Regions from separate parts of the Amorphus suaedae genome, predicted to be linked through region 1. Evidence: predicted binding sites of a transcription regulator. Region 1 holds the regulator's gene; each other region holds the start of a gene.
The links. Region 1 encodes LexA, which represses DNA repair genes until DNA is damaged. Its sites were predicted from a motif close to TGTTCNNNNTGTGTTCNG; they were not measured.
Positions count from the first base shown of each region.

Region 1 (4,209 bases):
CGTGGTGGTCACGGCAACGCTGGCGGGCCTCGCGCTGGCCGCTGCCCAGACCGCGCGCGTCGCCGCTCCGGTGATCCGGGGGGAACGCACCGTCGAGCTCGACGGCTGGGTCGAGGCGAGGGAACCGCGGCCGGATGGCGCCGTGCGGATGATCGTCCGCGTCCATCGCATCAAGGGGATCGGCCCGGCGCGCACGCCTCTGCGCGTCCGCTTCACAGCGCGGGGCAAGGGGCCCATGCCCCGGGTTGGCGACGCGATCACGGCGCTTGCCCGGCTCGCCCCGCCGCGCGGGCCGGTGGAACCGGGCGGGTACGACGCGGCCCGCAGCCTGTTCTTCGAGGGGATCGGGGCGACCGGCTTCTCCTACGGCATGCCAAGGTCGGCCGATCTCGGAGCGCCGCCCGCCGGCATCCGGGTAAAGGCGGTTGTCGCCCGCGTGCGGGACGGGATCGGGGCGCGGCTGCGCGCGGCGCTTCCGGGCGAGAACGGCGAAATCGCCGCGACCCTGCTGGTCGGCGATCGCGGCGGTATTCCGGAGGAGACCCAGCAGGCGATCCGGCTGGCCGGTCTCGGCCACATCCTGGCGATCTCGGGCCTGCACATGGCGCTGGTGGCGGGGACGGTGTTCGGGGCGGTGCGGTTCGCGCTCGCCGCCATTCCGGGGCTGGCGCTGCGCCGGCCCATCAAGAAGTGGGCGGCGCTGGCGGCCCTCATGGCGGGACTGGTCTACCTGATCCTCTCCGGTGGGGCGGTGGCCACCATCCGCGCCTTCGTCATGGCTGCGGTGGCGCTGGTCGCCGTGCTGGTCGACCGGCCGGCGCTGACGCTCAGGTCCGTGGCGGTGGCGGCGCTTGTGGTCATGGTCCTCGATCCGGCGGCCGTTCTCAGCCCGGGCTTCCAGATGTCGTTCGCGGCGGTGATCGCGCTGGTCGCGGCATACGAATGGCAGGCGGGGCGCGAGCGCACCGGCACCGTCGACCGGAACGCCGGCCGGATGCGGCGCATCCTGCGCACGGGCGGGCTGTGGATGGGCGGCCTGGCGCTCACGTCCTTCGTGGCCGGCCTCGTCACCGCGCCGATCGGCGCGCTCCACTTCCACATGCTGGCGCCGCTCGGGCTGCTCGGAAACCTGCTGGCGATGCCGTTCGTCACCCTGCTGGTCATGCCGTTCGGGGTGGTCTCGGTGGCGCTGATGCCGCTGGGCCTCGACCCGCTGGTTTTGCCGGTGATGGGGCTCGGCCTCGACGCCGTGGTGGGGATCGCGACCTGGGTCGCGGGCCTCAGCGGAAGCGCCGGGGCGGTCGGGCGTATGCCGGCGGCGGCGGTGCTGGCGATGGCGGGCGGCCTGCTCTGGCTGGCGCTCTGGCAGGCGCGCTGGCGGGTGCTGGGGGTGGTGCCGATGGTGGCAGGCCTCGCGATCGCGCCACTGGGGTCGAGCCCGGATCTGCTCGTGTCCGACGACGGGCGCGCGGTGGCGGTCAGGGGAGCGGATGGGCGGCTCGCGATCGCCACGGCCAAGGGCGGGGCGTTCGCCGCCGCCATGTGGCTCCGCGCCGACGGCGACGCGCGCGATCCGGAGGACCCGTCGATACGCAACGGGGTGCGCTGCGACGGCCTCGGCTGCACGCTGGCGCTCGCGGGACCCGTCGGGGACGCGCGGGATATGCGATCCGGGCCTAACTCAGTGGGGAAAGGCCGTGTCGCGGCCGCGACTGCCCGGCCGCCGCCGGTCGTGGCCTTCGCCGAGGACCCGGCAGCCTTCATCGAGGATTGCGGGCGCGCCGAGATCCTGATCACCCGCCACGACGCGCCGCCGGCCTGCGACCGCCCGCGCCTCGTCGTCGACCGGGCGCTGCTGCGCCGGAGCGGGGCGATTGCGCTCACCTGGCAGGCCGACCCGCCGTTCTACCGGTTGCGGCAGGCGCGGCCGGCGGTCGCGCGGCCCTGGACGGCGACGCCGGTGGTGACGCGGTGAGCGGTCGCCCGGCGCCGAGCGGGTGCCCGGGCGCCAGCAGGCGCTAGTACTTGCGGAACAGCGCCACGAGCTTGCCCTGGATGCGGATGCGATCCGGGCCGAAGATGCGGGTCTCGTAGGCCGGGTTGGCGGCCTCCAGCGCGATCGACGCGCCCTTGCGGCGCAGGCGCTTCAGCGTCGCTTCCTCGTCGTCGACGAGGGCCACCACGATGTCGCCGCTGTCGGCGTCGTCCGAGCGCTTGATGAGCACCGTGTCGCCGTCGAGGATGCCGGCCTCGATCATCGAGTCGCCGTGGACCTCGAGCGCAAAGTGCTCGCCGCCGCCGATCAGGTCGGCCGGCACGGTGATCTGATGGCTTTCCTGCTGGATGGCCGCGATGGGCACACCGGCCGCGATCCGGCCCATGACGGGGATGCTGTGGCCGGACGAGCGGCCACTGTCGACCGGGGCCGGCGGCGGGGGCGCCTTGCCGCGCGATCCCTCGATGACCTCCGGCGAGAAGCCGCGGGAGCGGTTGGCGCCCAGCGACGGGTTCGACGATTCCGGCAGGCGGATCACTTCCAGCGCGCGTGCCCGGTTGGGCAGGCGGCGGATGAAGCCGCGTTCTTCCAGCGCGGTGATCAGCCGGTGAATGCCGGATTTCGACCTGAGGTCGAGCGCGTCCTTCATCTCGTCGAATGACGGTGGAACGCCGCTCTCCTTCAGCCGCTCGTGGATGAACATCAGAAGTTCATGTTGCTTGCGGGTCAGCATGAAATCGGCCCCACCCCTTGGGTCAGCGACGCATGACGTATGCGGTACAAATCAGGAACGAACGCTACACGTTCCATATGTGTTCTGCAATGGTTAATGTTCGGTTTGCGATACGCCGGCCCAGAGCGGGAACAGGTCGCGGCCGGATCGTGGCGGCGGTTGCGGGTTGCGCAGGCGCGCAGACGGTTGCGCGCGCCGCCGGGGGGGCGGGAGGCGCAATCTGTGCGATTCGACGCGGTGCGGGAAGCGCGAAAGTCCTGGAGGGACGACGTCGAAGCCGCCGGCCCGCTCTCAGAGACCACACGGTGAGGGTGCCGCTGGCCTGATCTGGCAGGCGCGCCTGCCGGGCGTCTGGGTGTTCGGCGGAAGGCCTAGAGCCGGAGGATCCGGCAGACGCTGCCGGCGGGGGCGGCCGGCGCGTTGGGCGGACGGACGATCAGCGCGCCGGAAGCGGCGAGCGTCGACAGCATCGAGGAATCCTGCAGGGAGAACGGATCGGCGTCCGGCAGGCCGTCGTCGCGCTCGGTGAGGCGGGCGCGGACGTAGTCCTCGCGGCCGTCGTTGGCGGGCATGTCGTGGCTCAGCCGCGCCGCCGCGTAGGCGGGGCCGGGCGCCGCGTCGCCCTGCAGCGCGCGCACCAGCGGCACCAGGAACAGCATCGCGCAGACCAGGCTGGAGACGGGGTTGCCGGGAAGGCCGAGGATGCGGATGTCGCCGAGGTGGCCGAAGATCAGCGGCTTGCCGGGCCGCATGGCGATCCGCCAGAAGCCGAGCTCCATGCCGACATCGGAGAACGCCTTGCGCACCAGGTCGTGGTCGCCGACGGAGGCGCCGCCCAGCGTGACGAGGATGTCGACGGCGCGGTCGCGGCCGTCGGAAAGGGCCGCGACGGTCGCCTCGGCGTTGTCGCGGACGATGCCGAGGTCGATGGCCTCGCCGCCGGCGGCGGTGATGAGGGCCGCGAGCGCGGGGGTGTTGGAGGCGACGATCTGGTCCGGACCGGGCTCCTCGCCGGGCGCCACCAGCTCGTCGCCGGTTGCGATGATGCCGACCTTCGGCGCGCGGCCGACCGGCAGCGTCGCGTGGTTCATGGCGGCGGCCAGCGCGACGTGGCGCACGTCGAGGCGGGTGCCGGCGGCAAGCAGTGCGTCGTCGGTCTGGAAATCGAGGCCGGCGCGGCGGATGTGGCGGCCGGGCTGGGCCGGCACCGTCACCCGGACGGTCTGCGCGTCCACCGTCTCGGTGTTTTCCTGGATGAGGATGGTGTCGGCGCCGTCCGGCACCGGGGCGCCGGTGAAGATGCGCACCGTCTCGCCGGGCGCGAGCGTGCCGGCATGGCGGCGGCCGGCGACCGAGGCGCCCACCAGCCGCAGGGTCGCGCCGGCCTCGGCCGCGTCGACGGCGCGCACGGCGTAGCCGTCCATGGCGGAGGCCGCGAAGGGCGGCTGCTGCCGGGTGGCGGCGATGTCTTGCGCCAGCA
Region 1 covers NZ_JBRJIT010000001.1:1,152,629-1,156,837, reverse strand. The annotation lists gene AB7M35_RS05175 (ComEC/Rec2 family competence protein) at 1-1,975, shown strand, start outside; gene lexA (transcriptional repressor LexA) at 2,019-2,729, opposite strand; gene AB7M35_RS05165 (molybdopterin molybdotransferase MoeA) at 3,101-4,209, opposite strand, start outside.

Region 2 (4,209 bases), on a different contig from region 1:
TCTTCGCTCCGGAGATCGGGATCGTGCCCATCAGCGGGCCACCGCCTCTCAGCCGAATGCGATCCATGATGCCTGACCTTTTCCTGGACGTGCGGGGCAGGCGCAATCCGCCGTCCCAACCGAACGCGTGTTCAACAAACAGGGCCCCGGTGTCGAACGGCGACCCTGGGGACCGGACGGTCTGAGGGCGGGGACGCGGGGGGACCCACGCAACTAGACTACCGGGGCGCCGGGCGCAAGGCGAGGCGCCGGGAGGGGCGCGGCGAACGCCCCGCCGGCGCGGCCGGCCTCAAGGCGCCTGGACGAACGAATCGAGCACCCGCTTGCGGCCGGCCTTGTCGAAATCGACGGTGAGCTTGTTGCCCTCCACCGCCGCGACCGAGCCGTTGCCGAACTTCTGGTGGAACACCCGGGCGCCGACATCGAAGGCCGGCGCGTGGTCGGAAACGCTCTTGGCGACCAGCTCGCCCTCGATGGTGAGCGGCCCGCGCGCGCGGGCACCGCCCTGGGGCGTGCCCTGCGACTTGCGGCGCTGGGCGCGCTCCCAGCCGGGCGTGGCGTAGGTGGAGGAAAACGGTTCGACGCGGTCGAACCGGCTCTGGCCGTAGCCGCCATACCCGCCGTAGCCGCCCTGCTCGCGGACCTGGACGTGGGCCTCGGGCAGCTCGTCGAGGAAGCGCGACGGCACCGTCGACTGCCACATGCCGTGCATGCGGCGGTTGACCGCGAACCAGACGAAGATGCGCTTGCGGGCGCGCGTCAGGCCGACGTAGGCGAGCCGGCGCTCTTCCTCAAGCCCCGCCTGGCCGCTCTCGTCGACGGCGCGCTGGTGGGGAAACAGCCCCTCCTCCCAGCCGGGCAGGAACACGGTGTCGAACTCCAGCCCCTTGGCGGCGTGCAGCGTCATGATGGTGACGGCTTCCGAGCCCGCCTCGCTGTCGGTGTCCATCACCAGCGAGATGTGCTCCAGGAAGCTCGGCAGGGAATCGTACGCGTCCATGGCGCGCACCAGTTCCTTCAGGTTTTCCAGCCGGCCCGGCGCGTCGGCCGAGCGGTCCATCCGCCACATGTCGGTGTAGCCGCTCTCGTCGAGCACGATCTCGGCGAGCTCGGTATGGGACATCCGGTCGAGCTCGGAGCGCCAGCGCGCGAACGAGGCGAGCAGGTCGCGCAGCGCCGTGCGGGTCTTCGGCTTCAACTCCTCGGTCTGGATGATCTCGGTGGCCGCCTGCACCAGCGGGATGCGCCGGTCGCGCGCCATGTCATGCAGCGTCTTCATCGCGACTTCGCCGATGGCGCGCTTCGGCGTGTTGACGATGCGCTCGAAGGCGAGGTCGTCGGCCGGCTGCACGATGACGCGGAAGTAGGCGAGCGCGTCGCGGATCTCGCGGCGCTCGTAGAAGCGCGGGCCGCCGATGACCCGGTAGGAGAGGCCGAGGGTGACGAAGCGGTCTTCGAACTCGCGCATCTGGAACGAGGCGCGCACCAGGATGGCCATCTGGTTGAGCGAGTTGCCCTTGCGCTGGAGCGACTCGATCTCCTCGCCGATGGCGCGGGCCTCCTCCTCGGAGTCCCAGGCCGAGGCGACGGTCAGCTTCTCGGCGTCCTCGTCGACGTCGTCGGTGAACAGCGTCTTGCCCAGACGGCCCTGGTTGTGGCCGATCAGGTGCGAGGCGGCGGCCAGGATCGGGCCGGTGGAGCGGTAGTTGCGCTCCAGCCGGATCACCGCGGCGCCCGGGAAGTCGATCTCGAAGCGCAGGATGTTGTCCACCTCGGCGCCGCGCCAGCCGTAGATCGACTGGTCGTCGTCGCCGACGACGCAGAGGTTGCGGTTGCCCTGGGCGAGCAGCCGCAGCCAGAGATACTGGGCGACGTTGGTGTCCTGGTACTCGTCGACCAGCATGTAGCGGAAGCGCTGCTGGTAGGAGGCGAGCACGTCGGGGTGGGCGCGGAACAGGCGGATCGGCTCCAGCAGCAGGTCGCCGAAGTCGGTGGCGTTGAGGATCCGCAGGCGCTCCTGGTAGGCCTTGTAGAGCTCGCCGCCGCGGCCGTTGGCGAAGGCGCGGGCCTCGCCCAGCGGGACGTCGGCCGGCGCCAGGCCGCGGTTCTTCCAGCTGTCGATGATGTTGTGGAGCTGGCGCGCCGGCCAGCGCTTCTCGTCCAGCCCCTCGGCCTGGATGATCTGCTTGCAGAGCCGGATCTGGTCGTCGGCGTCGAGGATGGTGAAGTCGGGACGCAGGCCGGCGAGCTCGGCGTGGCGGCGCAGGATGCGCGTGCCGATGGCGTGGAAGGTGCCGAGCCAGGCCATGCCCTCGGCCGACGGGCCGACCAGGCTGGCAACCCGCTCCTTCATCTCCCGCGAGGCCTTGTTGGTGAAGGTCACCGCCAGGATCTCGCCGGGCCGGGCGCGGCCGGTGGCGAGGATGTGGGCGATGCGGGTGGTCAGCACCCGCGTCTTGCCGGTGCCGGCGCCGGCGAGCACCAGCACGGGACCGTCGACGGTCTCCACGGCGCGCCGCTGCTCGGGGTTCAGCTTGTCCAGATAGGCGGCCGCCGGCCGGGCACCGCCGAGCGCGCGTTCGGCGATGCCGCCGCGGCGCGGAGCAGGTGCCTCCTCGAAGCCCGGGACAACGGGCAGGGCGGAGCCGTCAGTGGAGCGAATCATTCGGTGATCCTGAGCCGATTGGAACAATCGAGCAACAGCGGCGGAGATGCGCGCTTTGGGTGCTATCTCCCAGATTGGGCGGGGAGAGGGCAACCCCAAGGGAAAAAGTTGCCAGCGCCGGCCGCCGGGCCGCCGCTGCGCGGCTTGCGATCGGCGCCCGTCTCTGCCTCTTTTGGGATCCGCCCTCCTCCAGCCAGCCGGAGCCTTCGCCCGTGACCATCGCCATCCAGTGCGCCATCCCGCAGGAGCTCGCGGCGCTGCGCGCCGCGCTCGACCACCGCGAGACGGTGGAGATCGCCCACCTGAGGTTCGACCACGGCCGGCTGTTCGGCCGCGACGTGGTGCTGGTCGGCACCGGCATCGGCAAGGTCAACGCCGCGATGGTGGCGACGCTGCTGATCGACCGCTTCGGGGCGCGGCAGATCGTGTTCTCCGGCGTCGCCGGCGGGCTCGACCCGGCGCTCGCCATCGGCGACGTGGTGATCGCCGAGCGGCTGGTGCAGCACGATTTCGGCTGGTTCGAGGGCGACCGGATGCAGCCCTACCAGCCCGGCCACCTGCCGTTCTTCCTGCCCACCGAGGCGTTCGGCTATCACCTCGGCGCCGACACCCGCGCCCGCATCGAGGCGGCGCTCGCCGGGCTGGCGCTGGATCCGATGGCGGCGGCGGCCGGCGGCGACGGGCGGCCGCCGAAGGTCGTCTTCGGCACGGTGCTCACCGGCGACCAGTACGTGAACTGCGAGGCGACGCGGATGCGCCTGTTCGAGACCTATGGCGGCCACGCGGTGGAGATGGAGGGGGCAGCGCTCGCCCAGGTGGCGGAGATGCACGGGGTGGAGTGCGTCGTCATCCGGGCGCTGTCGGACCTCGCCGGCCACGAGTCGCGCTTCGACTTCACCGCCTTCGTCGAGGCCGTCTCGGCATCGTCGGCGAAGATCCTGGCGCGGGTGCTGCCTGTGCTGTGAGGTTCACACGAACTCCGACGCCACCCGGTGCAGGGTCGCGTGGCGGCGGGCGAGGCTGTCGATGTCGCGCTGGTAGCCGCCGCCGAGGACGCCGGCGAGCGGAATGCCGGCCTCGCGCACCGCGTCGATGACGAAGCGGTCGCGGTCCACCAGCCCCTCGTCCGACAGCGACAGGCGGCCGAGCCGGTCGTCGCGGTGCGGGTCGACGCCGGCGTTGTAGAAGACGATGTCGGGCCGGAAGTTGACGATCGCGGGGCCGACCGCCGCGCGCAACGCCTCCAGGTACTCCGTGTCGCCGCAGTCGTCGAACAGCGGCACGTCGAGGGACGAGGGCACCTTGCGGACGGGGTAGTTCTTCTCGGCGTGCAGCGACAGGGTGAACACCGACGGGTCGCCGGCGAAGATCGCCGCCGTGCCGTCGCCCTGGTGCACGTCGCAGTCGACGACCAGGGCGCGCTCGATGGCGCCGTCGGCCAGCAGCACCCGGATCGCCACCGCCACGTCGTTGAAGACGCAGAAGCCGGCGCCCTGGGCGAAGCGGGCGTGGTGGCTGCCGCCGGCGGTGTTGCAGGCGATGCC
Region 2 covers NZ_JBRJIT010000003.1:179,231-183,439, reverse strand. The annotation lists gene murA (UDP-N-acetylglucosamine 1-carboxyvinyltransferase) at 1-67, opposite strand, end outside; gene AB7M35_RS22270 (ATP-dependent helicase) at 290-2,665, opposite strand; gene AB7M35_RS22265 (5'-methylthioadenosine/adenosylhomocysteine nucleosidase) at 2,878-3,630, shown strand; gene AB7M35_RS22260 (histone deacetylase family protein) at 3,634-4,209, opposite strand, start outside.
Region 2: the regulator LexA is predicted to act here: its motif matches at 2,685-2,702, upstream of AB7M35_RS22270 (ATP-dependent helicase).

Region 3 (4,209 bases), 1.8 Mb from region 1:
ATGCCGCCGATCCACGTCAAGCGCATCCATACAGGGAATCGCTTTTACGTGTTCGCGCGGGCTCGCCCGGCGGGCTCCGGACCCCTCCCGTTAACTCCGTGGTCACCATGACGGGATCAATGTGAGCCCGATCGCCCCCACGGGCGAGCCCTGGTCACCGGGCGTACGGCACAGCGGCGCCGCCGGAAATGAGGACAGCATGGTGCAATCACGTCAGTCGAGAGGGTTCGCGGGCCGTTTGACGGGTCTCGGGCTCGTCGCCGCCGCCTGCATTCTGGGCGGGGCCGCCCATGCCGGCGAGCGCACGACCGCCGGCGTGCGCTACGATGTCAGCTTCAAGGGCGTGACGATTGCCAAGGGCAGCCTGTCGCTGGTCCTCGACGGTACCGCCTATTCGGCGCAGGCGAACATGCAGCCGACGGGATTCGCGACGCTGCTGACCGCCTCCAAGGTCGACGCCGAGGCGGAGGGGCGGTTCGATGCCACGGGCCTCTCGCCGGTTCGCTACAAGCTCAATTCCATCGATCCGGGCATGACCACCAAGGTCCGCATGAAGATGGCGGACGGCGCGGTGGCGCGCCTGAATGCCGAACCGCCGCTCGATCCGGCGCCGGACCGGGTCCCGGTCACGGCAGCGGACCGGCAGGGCGTGCTGGATCCCATCAGCGCGGCGATGATGCCGATCGCGATTTCCGACGGTGGCCTCGACGCCGACGCCGCCTGCGACCGCGTCGTGCCGGTGTTCGATGGCTGGACGCGCTACAACGTGCAGTTCTCCGCGAAGGGCGCGGAGCGGCTGCAGACGCCGAGTTTCGACGGGACCGCATTCGTCTGCGGGGCGCGCTGGAAGCCCATCTCGGGTCACCGGGCGGGCTCGGACAGCGTGACCTACCTGGTCGAGAACCGCGGGCTGGAGGCCGCCTTCATCGCCGTCGGCTCCAAGATGCTGGTGCCGGTGCGCGTGGAGATCGAAACGCCGAGCGGCGTGCTCTCGGTCCGCGCGACCGACGTGAAACTGCAGGGCGTGCGCCTCGCCGACGCCTCCCGCTAGGACCGCCGACCCCTTATCTCCTGCCCTTGCCTCTCGATCCGGCCGCTCCCCGCGGCCGGATGCGTTCATTACGGACTCCGCTCTGACATCGTGGTCCACCGGGCCAACGCTCCCCCGCTCTCCGTCGCTCCGGTGCCGGCAGAGCCCACATTTCCGTGGTTTCCGATCGCTAGCGCACAGTGCTACACGCGCGGAAAGTTCGAAATCATCCTTAACGAATACTGAATCACATCAATAAAATTATAGTATTTCTTACGGAATCCGCCCGATTTTCAAGAACAAAGCAAGAATAGATGGCGCGTGCCGATTCGATCCTGATTCGTACGTCTTGTGTTCTGCCCGGCGGCCCTCGGGCGGGGTAGCCGGCAAAAATTGCTTCCGGACGCGATTTACGGCTTTTGGCCGCTTGACTCGATGGGCGATCGGAGTCCGCCGTCGCGACTCGCAATGATTGTCCCCGGCTGTGCAGGAACGGGCACGTGAAACAACATCTCGTGGGCGTTTTTCGATTCAGAACAAGGGGTTGCGAAGAACGAACCATGAATCGAAAAAAGTCGCCGATTCGGGCTCGATTCGTTCCAGACTCGTTCCGGTTGCGCGGGGTGCCGGCAAAAAGTGCAGGCATCGGAGCGCCGCGATGTGCTAGGAGAGGGGACGAGTGCAGCCGGCCACATGCGCCGGATCAACTGCAACTGTTCACGAAACGCCTGCGTGTTTCCTTGCCGCCATGCGCGGTGCCTGACAGGGCGCGTGGAACGAGCGGTGGTGCGACGCCGTTCGATGGGAAGAGCGCCGACATCCTTCGGCCAGCCGAGCCCTTACCCTTCATGACACTTCAGACGCCCATGCCTCTTCCCCGCCAGGTCCGTGCGCGCACGGTCACGGCGGTGCTCGGCCCGACCAACACCGGCAAGACCCATCTGGCGATCGAGCGCATGCTCGGCCACAAGTCGGGGCTGATCGGCCTGCCGCTTCGGCTCTTGGCCCGCGAGGTCTATGCCCGCGTCTCGGCCCGGGTCGGCGCGGACCAGGTGGCGCTGATCACCGGCGAGGAAAAGATCCTCCCGCAGAACCCGCGCTACTACGTCTCCACCGTCGAGGCGATGCCGCAGACCACCGACGTCGATTTCGTGGCGATCGACGAGGTGCAGCTGGCCAGCGACCTGGAGCGTGGCCGGGTGTTCACCGACCGGCTGCTGCGCCTGCGCGGCCAGTCGGAGACGCTGCTCCTGGGAGCTGCGACGGCGCGGCCGCTGCTGGAGCGCCTGCTGCCCGGGGTCAACGTGGTCACGCGGCCGCGGATGTCGGTGCTGAGCTACGCCGGCTCCAAGAAGATCACCCGACTGCCCACCCGGTCCGCCGTCGTCGCGTTTTCCGCCGACGAGGTCTATCAGATCGCCGAGCTGATCCGCCGCCAGCGTGGCGGGGCGGCGGTGGTGCTGGGCGCGCTGAGCCCGCGAACCCGCAATGCCCAGGTCGAGCTGTTCCAGTCCGGCGACGTCGACTTCCTGATCGCCACCGACGCCATCGGCATGGGCCTCAATCTCGACGTCGACCACGTCGCCTTTGCCTCCGACCGCAAGTTCGACGGCTACCAGTACCGCCGCCTCAACGCCGGGGAACTGGGCCAGATCGCCGGACGCGCCGGCCGGCACATGCGCGACGGCACGTTCGGCGTGACCGGCCGCGTCGATCCGTTCGACGACGAGCTCGTGCAGCAGCTCGAAACCCACTCCTTCGCGCCGATCGGGGTGTTCCAGTGGCGCAACTCCGACCTCGATTTCGCGTCTATCGCCGCGCTCCGGCGCTCCCTCGACGTGACGCCGCGCGAGGAAGGCCTGACCCGGGCGCCGCCCGCCGAGGACGTCTCGTGCCTTGAATTCGCCGCGCGTGACGCGGAAATCAGCGCGATGGCGCATGGACCGGCGGCGGTCGAGCGTTTATGGGACGTGTGCCAGCTTCCGGACTATCGCCGGATCGCGCCGGCCAACCATGCGGAACTCGTCCTCGACGTGTATCGCCATCTGGCGACGAAGGGGCGCATTCCGGATGACTGGTTCGCAGGGCAACTGACGTTTGCCGACCGAACGGATGGCGATATCGATACGTTGTCGAATCGCATCGCCCACATCCGGACATGGACTTATGTTGCCAACCGGGCGGATTGGCTCGACGATCCCGCCCATTGGAGAGAAACCACCCGCGCCATCGAGGACAGACTGTCGGACGCATTGCACGAGCGTCTGACCCATCGCTTCGTCGACCGTCGAACGAGCGTCCTGATGCGCCGGCTGAGAGACAACGACATGCTGGACTCCGAGATCACGACCTCGGGCGACGTGATGGTGGAAGGCCATCATGTCGGCAATCTTCACGGCTTCCGCTTCATTCCGGTCTCGACTGCCGAGACGCCGGACCTGAAGGCGGTGCGGGGTGCTGCCCAGAAAGCGCTCGCGAGCGAGTTCGAACGGCGCGCCGACCGGCTGGCCGAGGCGCCCGACGCCGCCTTCGTGCTGGCGTCCGACGGCGCGATCCGCTGGAACGGCGAGGCGGTTGCCAAGCTGGTGCCCGGCGAGGAGACGCTGCGGCCGGGAATGATCGTGCTGTCCGACGAACAGCTGAGCGGCCCGGCGCTGGAGAAGGTGCAGGCGCGGCTGCAGCTGTGGCTGAAGACCCAGGTCGAGACGCTGCTGAAGCCGCTGTTCGAGCTGCGCGCGGCGCAGGATCTCGACGGCATCTCGCGCGGGCTCGCCTTCCAGATCGCCGAGGCACTCGGGGTTCTCGATCGGCAGCAGGTCGCCGACGAGGTCAAGGGGCTCGACCAGCAGGCCCGCGCCGGAATGCGCCAGTACGGCGTCCGTTTCGGCGCCTACAACATCTACGTTCCGGCGCTCCTGAAACCGGCGCCCAGCCGACTGCTTGCCGAGCTGTGGGCGCTGAAGAACGCCAGCCTCGACGTGGCCGGCCTGGCCGAGCTGCCGCAGCTGTCGTCCTCTGGCCGCACCTCCATTCCCATCGACCCCGAGGTTCCGAAGGCGCTCTATGGCGTCGTGGGCTTCCGGGTGTGCGGCAACCGCGCCGTGCGCGTCGACATCCTGGAGCGGCTCGCCGACCAGATCCGGCCGCTGATCGCGTGGAAGCCGTCCACGCCGGACGCG
Region 3 covers NZ_JBRJIT010000001.1:2,986,686-2,990,894, reverse strand. The annotation lists gene AB7M35_RS13315 (DUF3108 domain-containing protein) at 200-1,051, shown strand; gene AB7M35_RS13310 (helicase-related protein) at 1,879-4,209, shown strand, end outside.
Region 3: the regulator LexA is predicted to act here: its motif matches at 1,626-1,643, upstream of AB7M35_RS13310 (helicase-related protein).